Regions from separate parts of the Streptomyces gobiensis genome, predicted to be linked through region 4. Evidence: riboswitches for the same ligand, from Rfam matches in the RefSeq annotation. Region 4 holds a riboswitch; each other region holds the start of a gene.
What was found. Region 4 has a riboswitch for cobalamin ahead of test1122_RS07540 (CbtB-domain containing protein). Riboswitches for the same ligand answer to the same signal wherever they lie in the genome.
Positions count from the first base shown of each region.

Region 1 (5,991 bases), 2.4 Mb from region 4:
CCGTCTTCGCGGGCTCGCTCTTCCCCTTCGTCTTCATCACCATCGCGTGCGGCGCCCTCTCCGGCTTCCACTCCCTGATCTCCTCGGGCACCACCCCGAAGATGATCCAGAAGGAGACCCAGGTCCGGATGGTCGGCTACGGCGGCATGCTGATGGAGTCCTCGGTCGCCGTGATGGCGATGACCGCGGCCTGCATCCTCGACCCCGGGCTGTTCTTCGCGATGAACGCCCCGCCCGCCGTCATCGGTGACACCCTGCAGTCCGCCTCGGAAACCATCACCAGCTGGGGCTACACCCTCACACCCGGCCAACTGGCCGAGGCGGCCCGGCAGGTGGAAGAGGGCTCGATTCTCTCCCGTACGGGCGGTGCGCCCACCTTCGCACTGGGCGTGGCACATATCTTCGCGGGCGTCATCGGCGGCTCCGGGATGATCGCCTTCTGGTACCACTTCGCCATCATGTTTGAGGTGCTGTTCATCCTGACCGCGATCGACTCCGGCACCCGGGTCGGCCGCTTTATGCTCCAGGAGATGGTGGGCAACACCCAGCCCGTGGTCCGGGCGGCCCGGCAGGCGGCGTGGATGCCACCGGGCCTGGGCAACGCGCTCGGCAGGGCCGAGCCGGTGCTGGGGAAGTTCCGGCAGGTCGGCTGGCTCCCCGGCGTCTACTTCACCAGCGCGCTGGTGGTGCTGGCCTGGGGCTACTTCCTCTGGGTCGGTGTCCATGACCCGCTGGGCGGCATCAACCAGCTCTTCCCGATCTTCGGTATCTCCAACCAGCTGCTGGCCGCAGTTGCCCTGACGGTGTGTACGGTCCTTCTGATCAAGTCCGGACGGCTCAAGTGGGCCTGGATCACGGCGGTCCCGCTGGCCTGGGACGCCACGGTCACGCTGACCGCGAGCTGGCAGAAGGTGTTCTCCGGCGACCCGCGCGTCGGGTTCTTCAGCCAGCGGGCGCAGGCCCAGGAGAAGATCGACTCGGGCCAGTTCAGCGGCCAGGAGCTGGCGGATCTGCAGACGATCGTTACGAATACCACGGTCCAGGGGACGCTGTCGGCGGTGTTCGCGCTGCTGATCGTGGTGGTCATCGCTGACGCGGTGCGGGTGTGCGTCAAGGCGGTACGGAGCCCTGAGGGCATCGAGCTCAATGAGGCGCCGTATGAGGAGTCCAAGCTGATCGCCCCGGCCGGGCTCTTCCCGACCAGGGAGGAGAAGGCCGAGCTGGAGGCCGCGGGCCTGGGACCCGGCGGCGGTGTCCCGGAGGAGCGGGAGGAGATCCGGCCGTGACGCTGAGTATCGGGCGACTGTGGTGGTACGTGCGTGAGTTCACCGGCGAGACCGCGTATGAGCGGTATGCGGAGCGGGTGCGGCGGGAGCGTCCCGGGGCGGTGGTGGTGAGCCGGGGGGAATTTGAGCGGCGCCGCATGGACCGCCGCGACGGGGATCCCCGGGAGGGGTTCCGCTGCTGCTGAGTGGCCGCCGGGGGTCCCCTGGCTCGGCCCCGTGGGGGCTGCGTTCCCGGGGTGCCGTGGGTGGGTGTCCCCGTATCCCGCCCCTTCCCGTAACCGGGGCTCACGCCCCCGGGCCCCGGGGTTCGCCGGGTGCGGGCCGGTGGCCGGGTTGTGCCCACCCACAGCCCCTCGCGGGGCTGCGAGTGCCCACAACACTTGGGGGCCGGGGGCGGAGCCCCCAGTTTCGGGAAGGAGCGGGGGGTGGGGAACGCACCCTCGTTCACACTGGGCGCATGGATATCGTGATCAGAGTGGCCCGCTCCGAGGAGCTGGATGAGATTGGGGAGCTGACCGCCGAAGCGTATCTGGGTGACGGCCTGCTCGACTTCGGGGAAGCCGACCCCTATCTCGCCGAACTGCGCGACACGCGGCGGCGGTCGGAGCACGCCGAGGTGCTGGTGGCCGCGGACAGCCGCAGCGACGAGCTGCTGGGTACGGTCGCCTTCGTCGCTGAGGGCGGGGAGTACGCCGATATCGCCCGGCCCGGCGAAGGTGAGTTCCGGATGCTGGCGGTACGGCCCGAGGGGCGCGGCCGGGGGGCCGGGGAGGCCCTGGTGCGGGCATGCGTCAGCCGGGCGCGGGGGCTCGGGCTGACCCGGCTGGTGCTCTCCAGCCAGCAGGGCATGCACGCGGCCCACCGGCTGTACGGGCGGCTGGGGTTTGTCCGTACCCCGGAGCGGGACTGGGAGCCGCTGCCGGGATTCAGGCTGTGGACGTTCGAGCTGGACTTGTCAACCTAACGCGTATACCGGACACAACATATGGGGGTGCATGACCCACGCGCCACTAGATGTATGCTCGTCCTCGCTGTCGCCGCAGGGGAATCCGGTGCGAATCCGGAACTGTCCCGCAACGGTATGCGATGGGTGCTTCCATGCGCCTTCGCGAGTCCGAAGACCTGCCGACGGTATCGAATACGTCCGGGCCTCGCGGGTTGGGCCGGTGGACGCTGCGTGGTGTGCTCCGCTCTGCTTGCGGCACGCCCGTACGCGCCCCGCCGCGCACCAGCCTCGTGGCCCCTGCCGAGCGAGGGAGAGCCCGTCCCGTGACCATCGCACCCGCGGAGCCCGTATCAGCGGTGCTGTTGCGCACCCTGACCGATCTCACTGCCGATCTGCCCGCCACCGACCCGGGCAAGGTGGCGGCCGCCGCGCTGCGCGGCCGCAACGCCGGGTCGGACGAAGCGGAGTTGCGGTCGCTGGCCACCGAGGCCGCCGCCGGGCTGATCGGCGATGAGCCGCAGTACTCACGGCTCGCCGCGCGGCTGCTGACCCTCGCCATCCGGGATGAGGCCGCCGGCCAGGGCGCGGTGTCCTTCTCGGCGTCGGTGGCGGTGGGCCACCACGAAGGGCTGATCGCGGACCGTACGGCCGAGTTCGTACGGACCCATGCGGCGGCGCTGGACGCGCTGGTCGAGCGGGCCCTGGCCGAGGGCGCCGATGACCGCTTCGGCTACTTCGGACTGCGTACCGTCCACTCCCGCTATCTGCTGCGGCATCCGATGACCCGCCAGGTCATCGAGACCCCACAGCACTTCCTGCTGCGGGTGGCCTGCGGGCTCGCCGAGGACGACAGCGAGCGAGCACTGGCCGACGTCGCCGAGCTGTACCGGCTCACCAGCACGCTGGCCTACCTGCCCTCCTCCCCCACCCTCTTCAACTCCGGCACCCGCCACCCGCAGATGTCGTCCTGCTATCTGCTGGACTCGCCGCTGGATGAGCTGGATTCCATCTATGAGCGCTACCACCAGGTCGCCCGGCTGTCGAAGCACGCCGGTGGTATCGGCCTGTCGTACTCACGGATCCGGGCCCGAGGGTCGCTGATCCGCGGGACGAACGGCCACTCCAATGGCATCGTCCCGTTCCTGCGCACCCTCGACTCCTCGGTCGCCGCGGTCAATCAGGGCGGCCGTCGCAAGGGCGCGGCCTGTGTCTATCTGGAGACCTGGCACGCGGACATCGAGGAGTTCCTGGAGCTGCGGGACAACACCGGGGAGGAGGCCCGCCGCACCCACAACCTCAATATCGCGCACTGGATCCCGGATGAGTTCATGCGCCGCGTCGAGGCGGATGCTGACTGGTCGCTGTTCTCGCCGGTGGATGTGCCGGAGCTGGTGGATCTGTGGGGCGATGACTTCGACGCGGCGTACCGGAAGGCGGAGGCCGCGGGGCTGGCCATCAAGTCCATCCCGGCGCGCCAGCTGTACGCCCGGATGATGCGCACCCTGGCGCAGACCGGCAATGGCTGGATGACCTTCAAGGACGCCGCCAACCGCACCGCGAACCAGACCGCCGAGCCGGGCCATGTGGTCCACTCCTCGAATCTCTGCACCGAGATCCTGGAGGTGACGGACGATGGCGAGACGGCGGTGTGCAATCTGGGCTCGATCAACCTCGCCGCGCATCTGGGCCCGGATGGGGACATGGACTGGGAGCGGCTGGACGCCACGGTCCGTACGGCCGTGACCTTCCTCGACCGGGTGGTGGACATCAACTTCTACCCGACCGAGCAGGCCAGCGGCTCCAACTCCCGCTGGCGCCCGGTCGGTCTGGGCCTGATGGGGCTGCAGGATGTCTTCTTCCGGCTGCGGCTGCCCTTTGACTCACCGGAGGCCAGGGCGCTGTCCACCCGGATCTCCGAGCGGATCATGCTCGCGGCCTACGAGGCCTCCGCGGATCTCGCCGAGCGGCACGGCCCGCATCCGGCCTGGGAGTCCACCCGGACGGCGCACGGTGTGCTGCACCCCGACCACTACGGTGACGCTCAGCCCAGCTGGCCCGAGCGCTGGGCGGCCCTGCGGGCCCGTATCGCCAAGACCGGTATGCGCAACTCGCTGCTGCTGGCCATCGCGCCGACCGCGACCATCGCGTCGATCGCGGGTGTCTATGAGTGCATCGAGCCGCAGGTCTCCAACCTCTTTAAGCGCGAGACGCTCAGCGGGGAGTTTCTGCAGGTCAACGCCTATCTGGTGGAGGACTTGAAGCGGCTGGGGCTCTGGCACGAGCGGACCCGGGAGGGGCTGCGCGAGGCCAATGGCTCGGTACAGGAGCTGCCCGGCGTTCCGGAGGAGGTGCGGGCGCTGTACCGCACCGCGTGGGAGGTCCCGCAGCGGGCGCTGATCGATATGGCGGCGGCCCGGACTCCCTATCTCGACCAGAGCCAGTCACTGAACCTGTTTATGGCGGCGCCGACGATTGGCAAGCTCAGTTCGATGTACGCGTATGCGTGGAAGCGGGGTATCAAGACCACGTATTACCTGCGGTCGCGGCCGGCTACTCGGATTGCGCAGTCGGCGCGTAGCAGTGCGGTTTCTGTGCGGCAGGCTGATGCCTGCTCGTTGGAGAACCCGGAGTCCTGCGAGTCCTGCCAGTAGCAACGGCGGGTTCCTTTCCCCAGCCCCGCCCCTTCCCGGCTGTACCGATATGCGGCTCCGCCGCGTGGCGGGCTTCGCCCCGGGCCCCCCGGGGTTTGCCGGTGCGGGCCGGTGGGCGGGTGTTGTGCCCACCCGTGCCGCCCCTCGGGCGGCCCGAGTGCCCACAACACTTCGGGGGTCTGGGGGCGCTAGCCCCCCACCGAATCACATACTCACGAGAGATCCTGATGACTACCGCTTCTGAACCCCGTACCAAGAACCTCCTCGATCCCGGTTTTGAGCTGACTCTGCGGCCCATGCGGTATCCGGACTTCTATGACCGGTACCGGGACGCGATCAAGAACACCTGGACCGTGGAGGAGGTCGACCTCCACTCGGATGTCACCGACCTCGCCAAGCTCTCGCCGGGCGAGCAGCACATGATCGGCCGCCTGGTGGCCTTCTTCGCGACCGGCGACTCCATCGTGGCGAACAACCTGGTGCTGACCCTGTACAAGCACATCAACTCCCCCGAAGCACGGCTGTATCTGTCGCGGCAGCTCTTTGAGGAGGCGGTGCATGTTCAGTTCTATCTGACCCTGCTGGACACCTATCTCCCCGACCCGGATGAGCGCACCGAGGCGTTCGCAGCGGTGGAGAACATCCCGTCCATCCGGGAGAAGGCACAGTTCTGCTTCAAGTGGATGGACTCGGTCGAGAACATCGACCGGCTGGAGTCAAGAGCGGACCGCCGTCGTTTCCTGCTCAATCTGATCTGCTTCGCTGCCTGCATTGAGGGACTGTTCTTCTACGGCGCCTTCGCTTACGTCTACTGGTTCCGCTCGCGCGGCCTGCTGCATGGCCTCGCTACCGGCACCAACTGGGTGTTCCGGGATGAGAGCTGCCATATGGATTTCGCCTTCCATGTGGTCGACACCGTCCGTCAGGAAGAGCCCGATCTTTTCGACGATGCCCTGGGCAAGGAGGTCACGGCCATGCTCCAGGAGGCCGTGGAGGCCGAGCTGCAGTTCGCCCGCGATCTGTGCGGCGATGGGCTGCCGGGGATGAACACCGAGTCGATGCGCGAGTATCTGCAGTGCGTCGCCGATCAGCGGCTGACCCGGCTCGG
Region 1 covers NZ_CP086120.1:3,987,026-3,993,016, reverse strand. The annotation lists gene test1122_RS18710 (carbon starvation CstA family protein) at 1-1,286, shown strand, start outside; gene test1122_RS18705 (CstA-like transporter-associated (seleno)protein) at 1,283-1,471, shown strand; gene test1122_RS18700 (GNAT family N-acetyltransferase) at 1,744-2,250, shown strand; cobalamin riboswitch at 2,305-2,430, shown strand; gene test1122_RS18695 (ribonucleoside-diphosphate reductase subunit alpha) at 2,556-4,883, shown strand; gene test1122_RS18690 (ribonucleotide-diphosphate reductase subunit beta) at 5,111-5,991, shown strand, end outside.
Region 1: it holds a riboswitch for cobalamin, as region 4 does, so the genes downstream of both, test1122_RS18695 (ribonucleoside-diphosphate reductase subunit alpha) here and test1122_RS07540 (CbtB-domain containing protein) in region 4, are expected to answer to the same signal.

Region 2 (5,991 bases), 1.0 Mb from region 4:
TTCGATCAGGGCCATTTTTTCATTGTCGTACGAGCCGATCCGCTGATTGATGCGCACGGCGCGCTCGACGGCCCCTGCGGCCTCCGGAAAGCGTCCCAGCCAGCGGTAAACAGTGCTGAGATTGGTCCAGCTCTCGGCCGCGCCGACCTCGTCCCCGCTCTCCCGCCGGAGGACCACCGCCTGTTCCAGAAACGAAAGTGCTTCGGCAATGTGGCCGAGCGCGCTGTGCAGCAGCCCGAGCCGACCGACGCTGATGGCCTCGTGCTGACGGTCGCCGGACCGGCGGCTGATCTCCAGCGCCTCCGAAGCTGCCTCGACACCCTCCGGGAAGTGACCCAGCCTCCAGTGCGACACCGCTAGGTTGTTCAGGCTCAGGCTCAGCAACCGGGGCTCGCCCAGCCGCCGGGCGGCCCGGACGGCGGCGACCCCCTGCGTTGCCTGTTCCTCCACCCGGCTGCGCGTGTAGAAGTAGAAGGCCAGGTTCCGGGACAGGTGGAGCACACACCGCTGATCCGCCGCATCGCCCTCGCGGTTCAGGGCGAGCTGGATTGCGTGGTGCTCCCGATCGAACCAGGCCAACGCGTCCTCTGGGGTAGGGAACGACGGCAGCCCCGCGTCAGGCACAGGGAAGCCAGTCTCAATGCGCAGCCTGTCGGGGAACAGCGCCGCACACGCGGCTTCCGTCGCCCCCAGGTAGTACGGAAGAAGCCGTCGGGCCACCACGCCGTCGGCCTCGTCCCCGTCGGCGGTGCCCGCCCATAGGGACCGGGCGAAGCTGCGCACCAGGTCGTGGAAGCTGTAGAGCGTCTCCGTATGCTGCTGCAGCAGATGTACGTCGAGCAGGTGCTCGAGCACGTCCTCGGCCTCGCGGGCCGACGTGCCCGCCAGCGCCGCAGCGGACCAGACGTCAATCTCCACACCCGGGTGCTGGCCAAGCAGGCAGAACACAGCCCGTTGCCGGGCTCCCAGTGCCTGGTACGACAGTTCCAGGGCCGCCGTGACACTGCGTTGTCCCACGCTGAGCTCATCGAGCCGCCGCGTCTCGTGGCTGAGCCGTTCGACAAGGTGGCGCACAGTCCATCGCGGCCGGTTGCGCAGCCGGGCAGCCACGATGCGCAGAGCGAGCGGCAGTCGGCCACACAGCTCGGCGAGCTCGGCCACCGCTTCCGGCTCGGCGGCCGCACGCTCGGCCCCGAGCATCTCCGCCAGCAGTGCGGTGCTGTCCTCGGGCACCAGCATGCCGATGGAGAACCACTCGGCACCGTCCAGATCCACCAGCCTGGCCCGGCTAGTGACCAGCACCAAGCAGCCGGGGGAGGCCGGCAGCAGTGGTAGCACCTGAGCCGTGTCGGCGGCATTGTCCAGCAGGATCAGCACTCTCTTGCGCGCCAGCGCGGCCCGCCACACACGAGCGCGCTCCTCCGCGCTGCCCGGGAGAGGCTGGTGCGGCATCCCCAGAGCCCGCAGCAAGCTCTCCAGCGCGGCACCCGGCCGGAACGGGCTCTCGCCCGGGGTAAATCCACGCAGGTCGATATGGAGCTGGCCGTCCGGGTAGTGGGGGGCGAGCCGGTGGGCGGCATGCACGGCCAAGGCCGTTTTCCCCGCGCCGCCCATGCCGTCAATGGCGATGACATGGGTTCCCTCACCCCCGGGTCTGCGGACATGGTCGAGCAGCAGTTCCAGTTCCTCGTTCCGTCCGGTGAAGTCAGGAGGGTCGTACGGCAGGGCGCGGATCCCCTGTGCCGGGCCGGGCGAACCGTCCGGCCCGGCGCTGGCGGGCCGGTGCGGCGGGGCGAGATCCGGGTCCTCCCGCAATATGGCCTCGTGCAACCCGGCAAGCCGGGCGCCCGGGTCGATACCCAGCTCCTCCGCGAGAAGAGCACGCACCGCACCGTACTCCTCCAGTGCCTCGACTCCTCGGCCCGCTCGATAGAGGGCCAGCATCAGGTGCCCGCGCGGGGCCTCCCGCAGCGGATGCTGCGACACAAGCGCTCGCAGATCACCTACTAGCTCACCTGCCTCTCCCAGCGCGAGGCGCAGCTCGAAGCACTGCTCGCTGGCGGCCAGTCGTCGCTCCTCCCATACGATCGCGGCCGCCTCGATCACCCTGCCGCCCCGGCCGACCATGACCGGGCCTCGCCACAGCGCCAGCGCTTCGCGCAACGCGACGACGGCGTCGGACCGGCGCTCCTCCGCGACGGCTTCCCGCGCCAAGCGCAGCCCCCGGGCGAACTCACTCAGATCCAGTCCGAATTCCGCCGACTCAGCGCGGTAGCCGGGGCCATCGGTGACGATGACCCCTGCGCCGCCCGGTATACGTCGGCGCAGGTCTGAAATCGCCTTGCGCACCTGGTGCTCGGCACTCAACGGCGGCAGCTCGTCCCAGGCCGCTTCGACGAGCCGCGCGACCGGGACTAACCTGCCGTACTCCAGCAGCAGGGTGACGAGTATGCGTTCCTGGATCACGCCGCCGAGGCGCAACCGCGCGTCCCCGGCCCAGCCCTCCACCGCCCCAAGGACGTGAAAACGAAGACCTTGCTCAGAACCCACCCGCGCATCCCCCCTCTTTGCTGCCTGGCCCCAGGCGAGGGCCCGTGGTCATCGGCCCCTGCCCCGTTCCGTCGGACACCGTGCGGGCGTCGGTGCGGACTTCCTTCCCCCTCGGTTCACAGATCCTAGCCCCGTGCCTCTCACGAGGCGATTACTCCGGCAGGTGATCGGCGAGACGGAAGGCACCTCTGAACAGCGAGACTAGAGCCGATGCCCTTCATCCTGCACCAGGTGGAGGCATGCCTGGACCGAGCGATAAGGCTGGGTCCGGCTGTTCGGGAAAGGCCGCGTGAAAAAGCGCGGCGGCAGTGCCAGGCCTCCGCACGTCTTCGTGCTCGACTGCGAGGCACTCGCTCTCGTGGTGCGCGGCGACCTACAAGATGATCCCCGGCTCGGCCTCGCACCCGCGGAGTAACCGAGGTAATGACCTCCCCTACGACATTCATCGAGGCATACGACAGCAGGACCACCGAACAGCGCGCTGGGGCTGGGTGATCTCCCGCGTCCGGGTTGCCGACATCGGCAAGGACGAGGCCCGCGCAGCCCTTCACCTGCTGACCGACGTCACACTGCACGGCCACAAGCACGCCATCGTCGTCAAGGGCGTATAAGCGAGCAGCAATCGACCACATGGTCTCAGTTCTTGTCTCATTCAGGCACGCCCAGCACCGTCCGGAAGCCAGGAGACCACCGACTCCGCCGCAGATCAGGACAACCTTGATCACCTCAGGACGCCCTGTCGAACAGTTGGAAAGTGTGGGGGGCAACCCCCCACGAGTTTCGAATTTCGCATCCTCCACCCAGCCTTACCGGGCTGAGCAAGAGCCCCGACAGCTCAGCGGCTGGGGACCTCGTCGTGCCGTGGTTGCAGTTGCCGCCCGGGGACCCGTGCGAACCTCAGCGAACTCGCTTCGCGAGCGGTGCTGCGGGTGCCCTGGGAATAATCGGCGCCTAGCTCGGCCTTCGTCGCCAGAAGATGTCCGATAAGTGGTCGGAAACGCGAGGAGTGACTCCTGACCTGCAACGATAGGGCCTGGGTGTCCGAGTATCGAGGGCGGTGGCCATTGGGAAGTCTCGGAGCGTGTTGCTGGTCGAAACGGTCCCCAAGTCCGGTGTCGATACGGCGATGTCGCGGGCGCTGGTGTGGTGGCGCAAGCCCCCGTGGCGCTTCGGTTGCCGGGTCCGGCTTGTCCCGCTCTGACCGGCGCCGCTGGGGGCTGGTGAGCAGTGACACTCCCCATGGACCGGCTGGGCTGGCTATGTTGTCCGTGCCGCGGTTACGGGAAACCGGTGTGGATCCGGTGCGGTCCCGCCACTGTGACCAGGGAGCTCCCCTGCATCTGTGCCACTGCGCCCGAGGGCGTGGGAAGGCGTGGGGGAGCGGTGAGCTGGAAGCCAGGAGACCGGCCGTGGTGCAAGCCCAGTGGTTCCACGAGGATGGAGACGGGTCCACCATGGTCGGTCCTGCCCGGGCGCGCCTTGCGCTGCCCAGTTCTGTACGTTCCCCCGCACATCAGGTCAACCGGCGCGCGTTTCTGCGTGGGCTGGCGGTCGCCTCGTCCGGTCTCGCCCTCGGCGGTGGCCTGACCGCGTGCGCCTCCGGGCAGACCTCGCCCACCGGCGCGGGGGAGCCCCGGCGCGGGGGCCGGCTGCGTGCGGTGGTCTCGGGGGCCAGCTCCAGCGATGACACGCTGCACCCCTTCGTCGCCGGATCGTGGGGCGCGGGCATCGTGATGAAGAACCTCTTCGACAAGCTGTGCGCGTACGACGACGATCTCACGGTCACCAACCGGCTTGCGGAGTCCATCGAACCGAACTCCGACGGCTCGCGGTGGACCATCAGGCTCCGGGACGGCGTCGAGTGGCACGACGGCAAGCCGCTGTCGGCCGACGACCTGATGTACTCCATCAGGTATCTGCTCGACCCCAAGTCCTCCTTCACGGGTGCCAAGGACCTCGCGATGGTGGATGCCGAGGGGCTGCGCAAGGTGGACCGGCGTACCGTGGCGGTCCCGATGCGCCAGCCCATCGCCGACCTGCCGTCGCTGCTCGCGGGCTGGTACGTCTACGTCATCCAGGACGGCACGACCGCGTTCGACAACGACCATCCGCCGGTCGGCACCGGGCCGTTCCGGTTCGGCCGGTGGAGCCCGGGGGACCGGGTGCGGCTGACCCGGAACGACTCCTACTGGGAGAGCGGTCGCCCCTACCTCGACGAGCTGGAGATCATCTTCATCACCAAGCCCGACACCCGGCTCAACGCGCTGCTCGGCGGCGACGCCGATGTCGCGCACGAGCTGGCCTGGGCGCAGGCCGCGGCGCAGGAGCGGGCGGGCCGGGTCCAGGTCGTGACGTCGCCGGTCGGCCGTATGCAGAGCTTCAACATGATGGTCGACCGGAAGCCGTTCAGCGATCCGGATGTGCGCGAGGCCCTGAAGCTGGCGGTGGACCGCCAGGAGATCGTGGACACGGTGTACTCCGGCTACGCCGAAGTGGGCAACGACCTGTACGGGTTGGGTGCTCCGCTGTACCACGACGACCTGCCGCAGCGCGGCTACGATCCGGACAAGGCGAAGTCGCTGCTGCGCAAGGCGGGTCAGGAGGGGCTGACCGTCACCCTCCACACCTCAGATGTCTCCCCCGGCATGCTGGAGGCCGCGACCCTCTACGCCGAGCAGGCCAGGCGTGCGGGGATCGCCATCAAGCTGGACAAGTCACCGGCCGACTCGTACTGGTCGCAGGTGTGGGCCAAGAAGCCCTTCGCGCAGGGCGGCTGGGGCAACTACGCGCTCGACTGGTTCTACGGACAGACGATGCTGTCCACCTCGGACCGGAATGAGACCGGCTGGCGCCGTCCGGACTGGGACAAGCGGTTCTTCGCCGCGCGCGCCACCATGGACCCCGGCCTGCGGGAGCGGCGCTACGCCGATCTGCAGCAGGAGCTCTGGCAGGACGGCGGGCACATCATCCACTCGTTCATGCAGTGGATCGACGGCGCACAGCACAAGGTCGGCGGCGTCCGCGGCGCCCCGCCGGCTTCCGACGGCTGGGGCAGCTACCGCGATGTCTGGATCGGCGGCGCGTGACCTGCCATGCGCACCCGTTGCTCACCGCGTGCGGGCGGCGGCTGCTGGCCGCGGCAGGGGTGACGGGCGCCGCCACGGTGCTGGTGTTCGCCGGGACGGAGCTGCTCCCGGGTGACGCGGCCGAGGTGATTCTGTCCCGGTCGGCGGGCGGGGCGGGCGGTACGCCGGAGCAGATCGCCGCGCTGCGCGCGGAGCTGGGCCTGGACCGGCCCTGGGCCCTGCGGTACGTCGACTGGCTGGCCGGGACCGTCGACGGCGACCTGGGGCGCTCCCTGGTCAGCGGCCGCCCGGTGACCGACATCGTCGGCCAGCGGCTGGGCAACACGCTGCTGCTGGCCGGGCTGGCGGCGGCGCT
Region 2 covers NZ_CP086120.1:2,626,790-2,632,780, forward strand. The annotation lists gene test1122_RS12165 (AfsR/SARP family transcriptional regulator) at 1-2,550, opposite strand, end outside; cobalamin riboswitch at 3,808-3,976, shown strand; gene test1122_RS12170 (ABC transporter substrate-binding protein) at 3,960-5,636, shown strand; gene test1122_RS12175 (ABC transporter permease) at 5,633-5,991, shown strand, end outside.
Region 2: it holds a riboswitch for cobalamin, as region 4 does, so the genes downstream of both, test1122_RS12170 (ABC transporter substrate-binding protein) here and test1122_RS07540 (CbtB-domain containing protein) in region 4, are expected to answer to the same signal.

Region 3 (5,991 bases), 1.2 Mb from region 4:
ACGGTCAGCTCGGGGCCGTCGAACCCGGCCGGGGCACGGCGGTCGGCGGAGGGCCGCAGCGCGGCGTCGGCTGCGTACCGCCCCGCCGCCACGGCGGCCACGGTGGCACCCAGCACGGTGGTGGCGGCGACGGCCGCCGCGGTACCCCTTCGCATCCTGTCCAGTGTCGGTCCGCCGCGCCGCCGCGGCCAGTGGGCCGCGGTGGCCGGGTGACTCAGCTGAGCGACCGCTGCCCGTATCCGCGCAGCCGGTCGGCGACCCGGGCCAGTTCCTCGGGCGACAGCACGGTCGGGGTACGTCCGGGTACGGAGCTGGCGGCGAGCCAGACCCTGCACATCCACTCCAGCTGGGCGGTGCGGTCGTAGGCCTGGTCAAGGCTGCGCCCGTACGTGATCGTGCCATGGTTACGCAGCAGGCAGCCGGTGCGCTCACGTAGCGCCATCAGGGTGTGCGCGGCCAGCTCATCGCTGCCGTACGTGGCATACGGCGCCACCCGTACCGGCCCGCCCAGGGCGGCGGTCATGTAATGGATGGCCGGGAGCTCGTCGACGAGCGTGGAGACGGCGGTCGCGTGCACGGCGTGGGTGTGCACCACGGCGGTGGCGTCCGTACCCCGGTAGATCGAGAGGTGCAGGGGCAGCTCACTGGTCGGGCTGAGGTCACCGGCTGTCCGCCGCCCGTCGAGGTCGACGGCGCACAGCTCATTGGGGCCGAGCCGGTCATAGGGGACGCCGCTGGGAGTGACCAGTACGGTGTCGCCCACCCGCACCGAGACATTGCCCGAGGTGCCGACGACCAGCCCGTCCGCCACGGTCCGCCGGGCCGTGGTCACCAGCTCGCGCCAATGGCCTTGCCATGCCTGCCAGTCCTGCCGCATATGCCGCACCTCCGACGGGGACTGTAGCGCGCGCTGAGTGACCAGGATCTCTCCAACGGTCTTTCAGCGGCCAGTCGGCGGAAGGGTGAGGCCGGGACGCCGCCTGGGAAACCCCAAAGCCCGGCCCAGTTCACTTTCCGTTCACCAAATGTCTCTACATTCGCCGGGCCCACTGACCGCCAAACTGATTGCCGGGTGAATGGAACACATCACGCTTCTCATCGGGATCGTGATCGTCACCGCCTTGGTGTTCGACTTTACGAACGGCTTCCACGACACGGCCAACGCCATGGCCACCACCATCTCCACCGGGGCGATGAAGCCCAAGGCCGCGGTGGCGATGTCCGCGGCACTCAACCTCGTCGGCGCCTTTGTCTCCGTCGAGGTCGCCAAGACCATCTCCTCCGGAATCGTTGACGAGGGCGCCGGTATCCGACCGGAAGTGATCTTCGCTGGTCTGGTGGGCGCGATCACCTGGAATCTGCTGACCTGGCTCGCCGGTCTGCCCTCCAGTTCTTCACACGCCCTGATGGGTGGTCTGATCGGCGCGACCGTCGCCTCGGCCGGATTCCGCGCCGTCAACGGCGATGTCGTCGTCATGAAGGTGCTGATTCCGGCACTGGCCGCCCCCCTCGTCGCCGGTATCGCCGCGATGTTCGCGACCCGGCTGACCTACCGGCTGGCGCGCAGGGCCGATCAGCAGCAGACCGCCAAGGGCTACCGGGCGGGGCAGATTACCTCGGCCGCCCTGGTCTCCCTGGCCCACGGCACCAACGACGCGCAGAAGACCATGGGTGTGATCACCCTCGCGCTGATCACCGGTGGCGCGCTCGCCCCGAGCTCCGATCCGCCGACCTGGGTCATCGCCTCAGCCGGTCTCGCCATCGCGCTCGGCACCTACCTCGGTGGCTGGCGCATCATCCGCACCATGGGCAAGGGCCTCACCGACATCCAGCCGCCGCAGGGCTTCGCCGCCCAGACCAGTGCCGCGGCCACCATCCTGGCCTCGTCCCACATCGGCTTCTCGCTCTCCACCACGCATGTCTGCTCCGGCGCGGTCATGGGCTCCGGGCTGGGCCGCAGGGGCGGAATCGTCCGCTGGTCCACCGCGACCCGGATGTTCGTCGGCTGGGGGCTGACCCTGCCCGCCGCCGCGCTGATCGCCGCGATCTCGGCGGTCCTGGCCAGTCAGGGCGCCTGGGGAGTCGGCACGGTCACCTTCCTCCTGGTGGCCAGCTGCACCACCATCTGGTTCGCCTCCCGTCGCCAGCCGGTCGACCACACCAACGTCAACGATGTGGCGCCCATCAGTGACATACGCACGGAGCCCCAGGGTGTCGTCACCGCCGCCGTCCAGGCCGTCGCCCCGCCCCCGGCAGGCACCATGCCCGCCGAGCAGCAGAACGCCGAGCAGCAGAACGCTGAGCAGCCCGAACAGCCCGCTGCCAGCGTCACCCCATAAGCCAGGCACCGTAATCCAGAAGGAACCACCACGATGAACATTGACTGGGCCGCCCTCGGCCAGGTCTTCGGCGTCAGCCTCGTGGCGACCGTGGCCCTGGTGGGTGTCTTCACGCTCGGCATCGTCGGCTCCTCCGCCCGCAAGGCGGACGGCGGCTCGACCGCGCTCGCCCGGACCGGCGCGTACATCTGCTACGCCCTGTGCGCGATGGCCGTGGCATACGGCATCTACATCATCGCGACCTGAGTCAGCCGAGCACAGCTGCACAACTGCACAGCTGGCACAACTGGCACAGTCGGCACCGGCGTTCCCCGAGGGGGTACGGGCACCGCCCGTACCCCCTTTCGTGTGTCTGCTCACACTCTCCTGTCGCAGGTCAGGGGTGAGTTGACGGCTCTGTCCGGGCATGGTGGACTGCCCGTTGCCAAACGGCGGCAGGAGAGGAAGCCGGTGCGAATCCGGCGCGGTCCCGCCACTGTCACCGGGGAGCACACCCCCACCCGAAGAAGTCACGGTCCCGCACGGAGGCTGGAAGACCGGGGGATGTGCCGATCCGGGAGCCAGGAGACTCTCACCGCCGGTCACGTCGAGCCAGGGCGAGGACCCTGAGTGAGGACATACCGCCATGCCTGGCATTTCTCCGCCCCCTGACCTGTTGACCGTACGAGGTACGACGGCCGGCTGACGACGCGATGCGTTTCTCAGCGACCGGCGCCGCGCTGGGTTATCTCTGCGATGTGCTCGCGGGGGACCCGCGCCGTGCCCACCCTGTCGCCGCTTTCGGGCACATTGCCACCACGGTGGAGCGCCGGCTGTGGCGCGATCACCGCGCCGCGGGCGCGCTGCACGCTGTGCTGTGCGTTGGGGGCGCAGCCGCCGGCGCGGCGGCGCTGACGCGGCTATTCCCCCGCCGCTCCAAGGTCCTTACCGCTGGGGTGACGTGGGCCGTGCTGGGGGGTACGTCACTCGCTCGCGAGGCGTGGGCCGTTCGGGACGCGCTGGCCGACGGGGACATCGAGCGGGCCCGGAAGCTGCTCCCGGGACTGTGCGGGCGGGACCCACAGGCGCTGGACGCGGACGGAATCGCCCGGGCCGTAGTGGAGTCGGTCGCCGAGAACACCTCGGACGCGGTCGTCGGCGCACTCGTCTGGGGCGCCCTCGGGGGCGTGCCGGGAATGGCCGCGTTCCGGGCAGTCAACACCCTCGATGCCATGGTCGGCCATAAGTCCGCCCGCTACCGCCGGTTCGGCTGGGCCGCCGCCCGGCTGGACGATGTCGCCGGGTGGCCGGGCTCCCGGCTCACCGCCACGCTGGCGGCGCTCCTCGGCCCGGACCGGCGCGGCGCGCTGCGTGCCTGGCGGCAGGACGCGGGCCTGCACCCCAGCCCCAACGCCGGGCCGGTGGAGGCCGCGTTCGCGGGCGCGCTGGGGGTACGGCTGGGCGGCACCCTCTCCTATGGCGGACGCGTCGAACACCGCCCGGTGCTCAACGCTCCCGGCAGAGCGGTCGAAGCAGCCGATATCGAGCGGGCTGTCCGGCTCTCCCGCCATGTCAGCGCACTGGCTCTGGCCGTGTGCTGCGCGGCCGGTTATGTGAAGGAGCGGACATGACGGGCGGCGGGCTCCTCGTGGCGGGAACGACCTCCGACGCGGGCAAAAGTGTGGTCACAGCGGGCATCTGCCGGTGGCTGGCGCGTAAGGGCATCAACGTCGCGCCCTTCAAGGCGCAGAACATGTCACTCAACTCCTTTGTCACCCGTGAGGGTGCTGAGATCGGGCGGGCGCAGGCCATGCAGGCGGCCGCCGCCCGGACCGAGCCGAGCGCGCTGATGAATCCCGTACTGCTCAAGCCCGGCGGGGACCGCACCAGCCAGGTCGTACTGCTGGGGAAGCCGGTCGGCGAGCTGAGCGCGCGTGGCTACCACGCGGCGGGGCGGCAGGAGCGGCTGCTCGGCACGGTGACGGACTGTCTGGCCGAGCTGCGGCGCACCCACGACGCGGTGATCTGCGAGGGAGCCGGGAGTCCGGCCGAGATCAATCTGCGGCGCGGCGACATCGTCAATATGGGTATCGCGCGGGCGGCCCGTATCCCCGTGGTGGTCGTCGGGGACATCGACCGGGGCGGCGTCTTCGCCTCCTTCTTCGGTACGACCGCACTGCTGTCCGCCAAGGACCAGGAGCTGGTCGCGGGCTATGTCGTCAATAAGTTCCGTGGCGATGTGACGCTGCTGGAGCCTGGCCTGGAGATGCTGCGCCAGCTCACCGGGCGGCCCACGGTGGGGGTGCTGCCGTTCCAGCATGGCCTCGGCATCGACGAGGAGGACGGGCTGCGCGTCTCGCTGCGCGGGACCGTGCGGGAGAGCAGCACCGCGCCGCCGCATGGCGCGGATGTGCTGCGGGTATCGGTGCTGCCGGTGCCGCTGATGTCGAACTTCACGGATGTCGACGCCCTGGCCGCGGAGCCGGGTGTGATCGTCCGCTTCAGCGACCGGCCGGAAGAGCTGGCCGACGCCGACCTGGTGGTCATACCGGGCACCCGGGGCACCGTCAAGGCGCTGCGGTGGCTGCGTGAACGCGGGCTGGCGCGCGCCCTCCTGCGCCGCGCGGCGGAAGGCCGGCCCGTGCTGGGCATCTGCGGCGGTTTCCAACTGCTGGGGGAACGGATCGAGGACGAGATCGAGTCCCGGGCCGGGACCGTGGACGGGCTCGGTCTGCTGCCGGTGCGGGTGCGCTTCCACCCGGAGAAGACGCTGGCCAGGCCGGTCGGTGCGGCGCTGGGCGCCCGGGTCGAGGGATACGAGATCCACCATGGTGTCGCCGACGTCACCGGTGGAGAACCCTTCTTGGACGGCTGCCGGGTCGGGGCCGTATGGGGCACGCACTGGCATGGCTCGCTGGAGAGCGACGTGTTCCGCCGTGCCTTTCTGCGCCGGGTAGCCGCAGACACCGGCCGCGCCTTCGTGCCCGCGCCGGACACATCTTTCGCCGCGCTGCGCGAGGAGCAGCTCGATCGCCTGGGCGATCTGATCGAGGAACACGCCGACACCGCAGCCCTGCTGCGGCTCATCGAAGACGGTGTGCCCGCCGGGCTGCCGTTCGTACCGCCGGGAGCACCCTCATGAGCACCGTTCTGTTGCTGTCCACCGCCGATACGGACCTCCTCGCCGCGCGGGCGTCCGGGGCGCCGTACCGGATCGCCAACCCCACCCGGGTCGATATCGCGGAGGAACTGCCGGGGTTGCTCGACGGCGCGGATATCGCCGTCGTACGGCTGCTCGGCGGCAAGCGGGCCTGGGAGGACGGGCTGGCCGCGCTCAAAGCCGCGGGGATCCCCACCGTGCTGCTGGGGGGCGAGTCCGTACCGGATGCCGAGCTGATGGCCAAGTCGACCGCCCCGGCCGGAGTGGTCGCCGAAGCACTCAAATACCTCGTCGAGGGCGGCCCCGGAAACCTGGTCGAGCTGGCCCGCTTTCTGTCGGACACGGTCCTGCTCACCGGCCAGGGCTTCGCGGAGCCGCAGAAGATGCCGGAGTACGGCGTCCATGGCGCCCGTCAGCGGAATGAGTCCCGGCCGACGGTCGGTGTGCTCTTCTACCGGGCTCATGAGCTGTCCGGGAACACCGCGTTCATCGACGTGCTCTGCGACGCCATCG
Region 3 covers NZ_CP086120.1:474,903-480,893, forward strand. The annotation lists gene test1122_RS02315 (alpha/beta hydrolase) at 1-155, opposite strand, end outside; gene test1122_RS02320 (class II aldolase/adducin family protein) at 215-877, opposite strand; gene test1122_RS02325 (inorganic phosphate transporter) at 1,077-2,339, shown strand; gene test1122_RS02330 (hypothetical protein) at 2,373-2,585, shown strand; cobalamin riboswitch at 2,780-2,910, shown strand; gene test1122_RS02335 (cobalamin biosynthesis protein) at 3,032-3,949, shown strand; gene test1122_RS02340 (cobyric acid synthase) at 3,946-5,460, shown strand; gene cobN (cobaltochelatase subunit CobN) at 5,457-5,991, shown strand, end outside.
Region 3: it holds a riboswitch for cobalamin, as region 4 does, so the genes downstream of both, test1122_RS02335 (cobalamin biosynthesis protein) here and test1122_RS07540 (CbtB-domain containing protein) in region 4, are expected to answer to the same signal.

Region 4 (5,991 bases):
CATGAATCCAGTCGTCAGGTCCCGCGCAGGCCCCTGGCCTGCGAGCTGCCGCGTTTTCTGACGTGGACACGCCGAGCGCCCGTAGTCAGCGGAGCTCACAGAGTCCGCGCTAGGACTTTTTTACGATTGGCCGATGTGTGACCGTTGCCTGAGGCCTGTCCGCGCGACGCGACGGCCATCGACAAGGAGATCCAGTGCATCGCTTCCCGCGCCTCGGCATGCCCGCCGACACCACGCTGGCTGATCGTCGTCGAATACACCCCGCCGTGCTCATAGCGGGGGCGGCAGGTCTCGGTTTCGGCGGGCTGTATCTGGTGGGCCTGCTGGCGTCCGGTGACGACGTCCCCGTGGGTACCCGGGTGCACGGCGTGGACATCGGGGGCCTGGACCGCGCGCAGGCCCAGGAGAAACTGGACAAGCAGCTAGGCGAGGCCTGGTCGTCGCCGGTGAAGGTGCGCATCGGCGAACGTACCGACACCATCGACGCACGGGTGGCCGGTCTCTCCCTGGACAGCGAGGAGACCGTTGCCCGTGCCATGCGAGCGGGGACCGGCCCGCTGACTGTGATCGGCGGCTTGTTCACCACCGGGGACCGCGATGTCGAGCCGGTGATCAGCGTGGACGAGGCGAAGGCCCGTGCGGTGCTGGCCAGGACGGCGAAGAAGTACGACCGGAAAGCCCGGGACGGCGCGATCACCTTCGACAAGGGCAAGCCGGTGCCCGTACAGCCGGTCACCGGGCAATCGCTGCGGGTGGGCCGCGCCCTCGCGGTCCTGAGCTCCGCTGTTCCCGGCCAGGGGGCTGACCCGGTCCGGCTGCCGGTTCAGCGGACCGAACCCCGTGTCGATGCGGCAGAGGTGTCCCGCGCCATGAGGGAGTTCGCCACGCCCGCCATGTCGGCGCCGGTCACGCTCACCATAGGCAGCCGGCAGGTCGAGATCAGCCCCGTGACGGTCGGTGAACACCTCACGATGAAACCGGACAAGACGAACCGGCTGACGCCCCGGCTCAACGGCGAGGGGCTCCGGGGCGATCCGGCGGTGGCCCGCCCCCTGGAGCGGGCCACCGACGAGGCGGTCGAGGCGAAACTGGGCCTGGACGGTAAACGGGTGGTGGTGGCCTCGGACGGCGAACCCGGGCAGGAGGTCACGGCCAGGGGCATCAAGCAAGCTGTACTGCCTCTGCTGACCAAGTCCGGGTCGGCCCGCACCGCGGCGGTGGCCACCGAGAAGGTGCAGCCGAAGCTCACCCGCGACACCATCGGCGGACTGGGGATCAAGGAGAAGCTGTCCACCTTCACGGTCAACTTCGAGCCCGCCGCATACCGCACCACGAACATCGGCCGTGCCGCGGAACTGATCAACGGGTCGCTCGTGCTGCCCGACGAGACCTGGAGCTTCAACCGCACCGTGGGGGAGCGGACCAAGGCCAACGGTTTCGTGGACGGCACCATCATCTACGACGACAAGTACGCCAAGGCTACGGGCGGTGGCGTCTCCGCTGTCGCCACCACCATCTTCAACGCCGTGTTCTTCGCCGGCGTCAAACCGGTGGAGTACGGGGCTCATTCGTTCTACATCGAACGCTACCCGGAAGGGCGGGAAGCAACGGTGGCCTGGGGCAGTCTCGACCTGAGGTTCCTCAACGACTCGGGTAACGCCATCTATATCCAGGCCAGTGCTACGGACAGCTCCGTCACCGTCACCTTTCTCGGCACCAAGAAATACGACTCGGTCAAAGCGGTCAAAGGCCCTCGCACCAAGGTGAAAGAGCCGGGAAGCCGCCCGGGAGCCAAGGAGAACTGTCAGCCGCAGACTCCGCTCGATGGCTTCGACGTCAAGGTTGACCGCGTCTTCCGGTCCGGTGGCAAGGAAGTCAAACGAGAGACCTTCAAGACCCGGTATGTGCCCCGGGACAAGGTCACCTGCGACTCAGAAACTGACGAACAACCGGTTGACCACAGCTCGCCACGGCACGACGAGGAGCCCTAGGGGGTGTCTGGTGGATCTCCGCGGCGTCGCGACGCCTGGCACGCACGCTCGCTGCGTTGTCGTCGGTCGCCAACCAACCAGGTTGGCTTCCTCCTCCGCCTTGCGATCGCACGCACCAGACGCCGCTCCTCCCTCCACGGAGATCCACCAGTCACCCCCTAGCGGCTGTTGCGGGCCAGCTCCAGGGCGTACGTGTGGTACCACTCGCCCGCCTTGGGGCCGCCCTTGCAGGTGCCGTCCGACTCCCCGGGCCGCTTGATCCACAGATAGGCGTCGACCAGCTCCTCACCGGTGTCCGTGGTCGGGGGCTCGCCCAGCGCCCGGCCCGGCGGGTTGCACCAGGCCTCGGCGTCCTCCTCGGCCCCCTCGCCCTCTATGGGGCCATTGCCGTTGCGGCTGGTGTCGATGACGAAGTGTTTGCCGCCAACCATCGCGGACAGCTTCTTGCCGTATGCGATGTTCTCCTTGGTCGTCTGGTAGTTGGAGACATTGAGCGAGAAGCCGTCGGCGCGCTCGATTCCGGCCCGCTTCAGCGGCCCGACCAGGGCGCCCGCGTCCCGAATCCAGTGCGGATTGCCCGCGTCCACATACACCTTGGTGTTCGGGAGCCCCTTGAGCTTTTCCACCGCTTCCTTGATCAGGGCGTACTGCTCATCATGGAGAGCGCGGGGCACACAGCCGGGATCCAGTATGTGCGGTAGTGCGTCCGGCTCCACGATCACCGAGGCCTTACGGTCCCCGATGCCGTTGACAACCTTGTTGAGCCAGTCCCGGTAGGTGTTGCCATCTGGCGCGCCGCCCTGTGAATACTGCCCGCAGTCGCGGTGCGGGATGTTGTAGAGCACCAGCAGCGCGCTCGTATTCGCCTTCGCGGCGGCCTTGGTGATGTGGCGCGTCTCTCCCTCGGGATCGTCCGTCCCGATCCACTCCCCGACGGGCTGGCTGGCGATCTTCTCGATCAGCGCCGCCTCTTCGGCCTTGTTCTCCTTGCGGAGCTTGTCCAGAGCCCGGGCGGCGCTGCCATCAGGGTTCACCCAGAAGGGCTTGCCCGCCTGGGACGGCTTCCCCTCGTCCGGATTCTTCACGTCTCCACTCTTCCCCGATGACGAGAAGCAGGCGGTGAGGAGGGCCATCGCACCCACCACTGCCCCACCCACGGTCAGGCCGGTGCGAACTGCTCGGTGCCTGCGAACTGCTCGGTGCCTGCGGCCGGCGTCGGTGCCGTACATCCACTCCCCTTTGGATACGGTGCAAACCGGTCGCCCCCATCGTGGCACATTGACAGGTCAGACGGGTCCTGGGACTCTCCATCAGACACATTTGGATAAAGAGGCGATGGTGTTCAGGAACCCGGTGCAACTCCGGGACGGTCCCGCCACTGTGACCGCATGGGCCTCCCATGCGGAAGTCAGGAACTGACCTGTCGCTCTCCCACCGTTGGGGCGTGGAAACCCCAGGAGGAGGCACCGCGGATGTCCCTGCACACCGGTTCACCGACCACTGTCGCACCCGACACGGCTGCTAGCGCGACGATTCGTACCCGTGACTGGCTGATCGCGGGCGCCGCGGTCATCATCGCGCTGATCGCGCTCTACGCCGTCTTTATGGACAACGGCCATGTCATCGCCGCGACCGGCGAGTATCTGCACGAGTTCTCCCACGATGGACGGCACCTCTTCGGTGCCCCCTGCCACTGATCGGGGCCGTCCGCACCATGTCTGATTCGACAACTCCCTACCCCGTGCTGCCCCTGCTCCGGCGGGGGCTGCTCGCGGGCGGTCTGGCAGGCCTGGCCGCCGGGCTGTTCTCGCTGCTCCTGGCGGAGCCGTTGATGGACCGGGCGATCCGGCTTGAGGAAGAGCGGCAGACCGCGTCCGCCCATGCGCACTCCGCCCATACGCCTTCCGCCCATACGCATGAGGCCGAAGAGCTGTTCTCACGCGGCACACAGCACTTCGGACTGCTCGTCACCGCGGTGGTCGTCGGCCTCGCCCTCGGGGTCTTCTTCGCGGTCGCCTATGCGCTGATCCACCGGGCGAACCCCGAGGACCGGCCCTGGCCACGTGCCCTCACCCTGGCGGGCGCGGGCTTCCTCGCCCTCTCCCTCCTGCCGGGCCTGCGCTACCCGGCGAACCCTCCGGGGGTCGGTGACGGCGGCACGGTCTCCGAACGCCAAGCCCTCTGGGTGGCGGCGCTGGTGATCGGCGTCCTGGGCATGCTGCTCGCCTGGCAGCTCCACCGGCGACTCACCGACCGTCCGGCGCCGGTACGGCAACTGACGGTGGCCGGCACGGTCATCGCCATTCTGGGGGTGCTCTTCCTCCTGCCGGGCAACCCCGACCCGGTGCCGGTCCCGGCGCCGCTCCTCTGGGACTTCCGGGTGCTCTCCCTGGCCTCACACGCCCTGCTGTGGGGCGCTCTGGGGGCGGCATTCGGTGCCCTGGGTCTGCGCGCGGCGGCCAGCGAGCGCACGCGGGAGGCGCTTACTCCCGCTGAGAGCCAGTGAGGTAGGCAGAGACCACCACATTGGCCGTGTACGCGCGCTCCGCGCGGTCGAAGGTGCCACCGCAGGTGATGATGCGCAGCTCAGCCCGGCCCTTCGACCGTGCGCCGTACACCTTCTTCGCGTCGAAGTCACCACGCTGAACGACGTCGACTTCCTCCACCGTGAACTCGGCCACCGTGCCATCGGCCCGCGTCACCTTCACCACCGTGCCCGGCTTCATGGTGCTCAGCCCATAGAAGACGGCCTTCTCGCTCTCCGTGTCGACATGACCGACCAGCAACGACGCGCCTTCCGCACCCGGCACCGGGCCGTCCGCGTACCAGCCAACGGTGTCCGCCGCACTGAGCGGTGGCGGATCGATCGCACCATCCCGGTCCAGGCCACGTTCGACCACCGGGGCTGCCACGCCCAGCCGTTCGATCTCAATGCGCTGCGGCTTCGACTCGCCGCTCAGCGGTTCATGTGCGGCGGGCAGCGGGCGCCCGTCCACCAGACCGCCGGCCCGGGACACATCACCGAGCACCGGAACGCCGAAGTCGCCATCCGTCAGATCCTTGCCCCAGAGCCACAGTCCGAGCAGCAGTACGGCCCAGGCCACCCCGGTCAGCAGCCTGCCGCCGCCGGTGGAACGCTCCTCCTCGGACATCGCCGGTCAGCTGTCGCCGCCGTGCCGCGCCACGGTACGTCGGCGCAGCAGCGCGGCGCCCGCGATGCCCAGCGCGGCGGCACCGCTCAGCCCGAGGGCGAGCGAGTGCGGCACTCCGGCGCTGCTCTCTCCCGCGGTGCCGCCGCCACCGGCACGTACGGGGGCGACCGGTGCGCTGTGCACAGTGTGCTCGCCGTGCTCGCCGCGCCCACTGTGCTCGCCGCGCCCACTGTGCTCGCCGTACCCACTGTGCCCAGTGGGCTCGCTGGGCCGGGGAGGCCGGAACGGGTGGGGCCCCTTGCCGCCGACGACGGAGAACCGGCCCTCCGCGATGGCCTTCTTGAGGTTTCCCGTCTTGTCGTAGCAGTCAACCGTGATCCGGTATGCGCCGGGCTGCGCCGAGGCACGTACGCTCGCGTCGGCGGTGAGCGCGTCATCCGCGGTGGCCTTCAGCGCGATGGCGGACACAAATGCCCTGGACCGCGCGATCCCTTTGTCGCCGTCGCAGGAGTCGACCCGGATATTGACCTCTCCTCCCGGACGGACCTGAGGCGGGGTCACGATGACCGACCCGGCTGTACCGTCCGGGTCGGCGGCCGCGGGAGCGGCTCCCGCGGCACAGATGGCGAGGGCAATCAGCGATGTACGGAGTGTGACCGTGGCGGGGCGTGCGATGCGCATGGGTGGAAACCTCCGGGCTCGGTACTCCCGAAGATCCCCCCGGTGAGCCCGCCCCGCATCCGGAACTCCACCAATCGGGTCAGCTTCGCACTTCCCCGGGGGCTGCCACGGGGACGTGCACCCAGACCGCCTCCGATGGCGTGCCCTCCGCATCGAGGACATTGACC
Region 4 covers NZ_CP086120.1:1,627,286-1,633,276, reverse strand. The annotation lists gene test1122_RS07550 (VanW family protein) at 219-1,991, shown strand; gene test1122_RS07545 (glycoside hydrolase family 6 protein) at 2,150-3,220, opposite strand; cobalamin riboswitch at 3,267-3,429, shown strand; gene test1122_RS07540 (CbtB-domain containing protein) at 3,464-3,688, shown strand; gene test1122_RS07535 (CbtA family protein) at 3,706-4,497, shown strand; gene test1122_RS07530 (class F sortase) at 4,475-5,143, opposite strand; gene test1122_RS07525 (hypothetical protein) at 5,150-5,824, opposite strand; gene glxA (radical copper oxidase GlxA) at 5,904-5,991, opposite strand, start outside.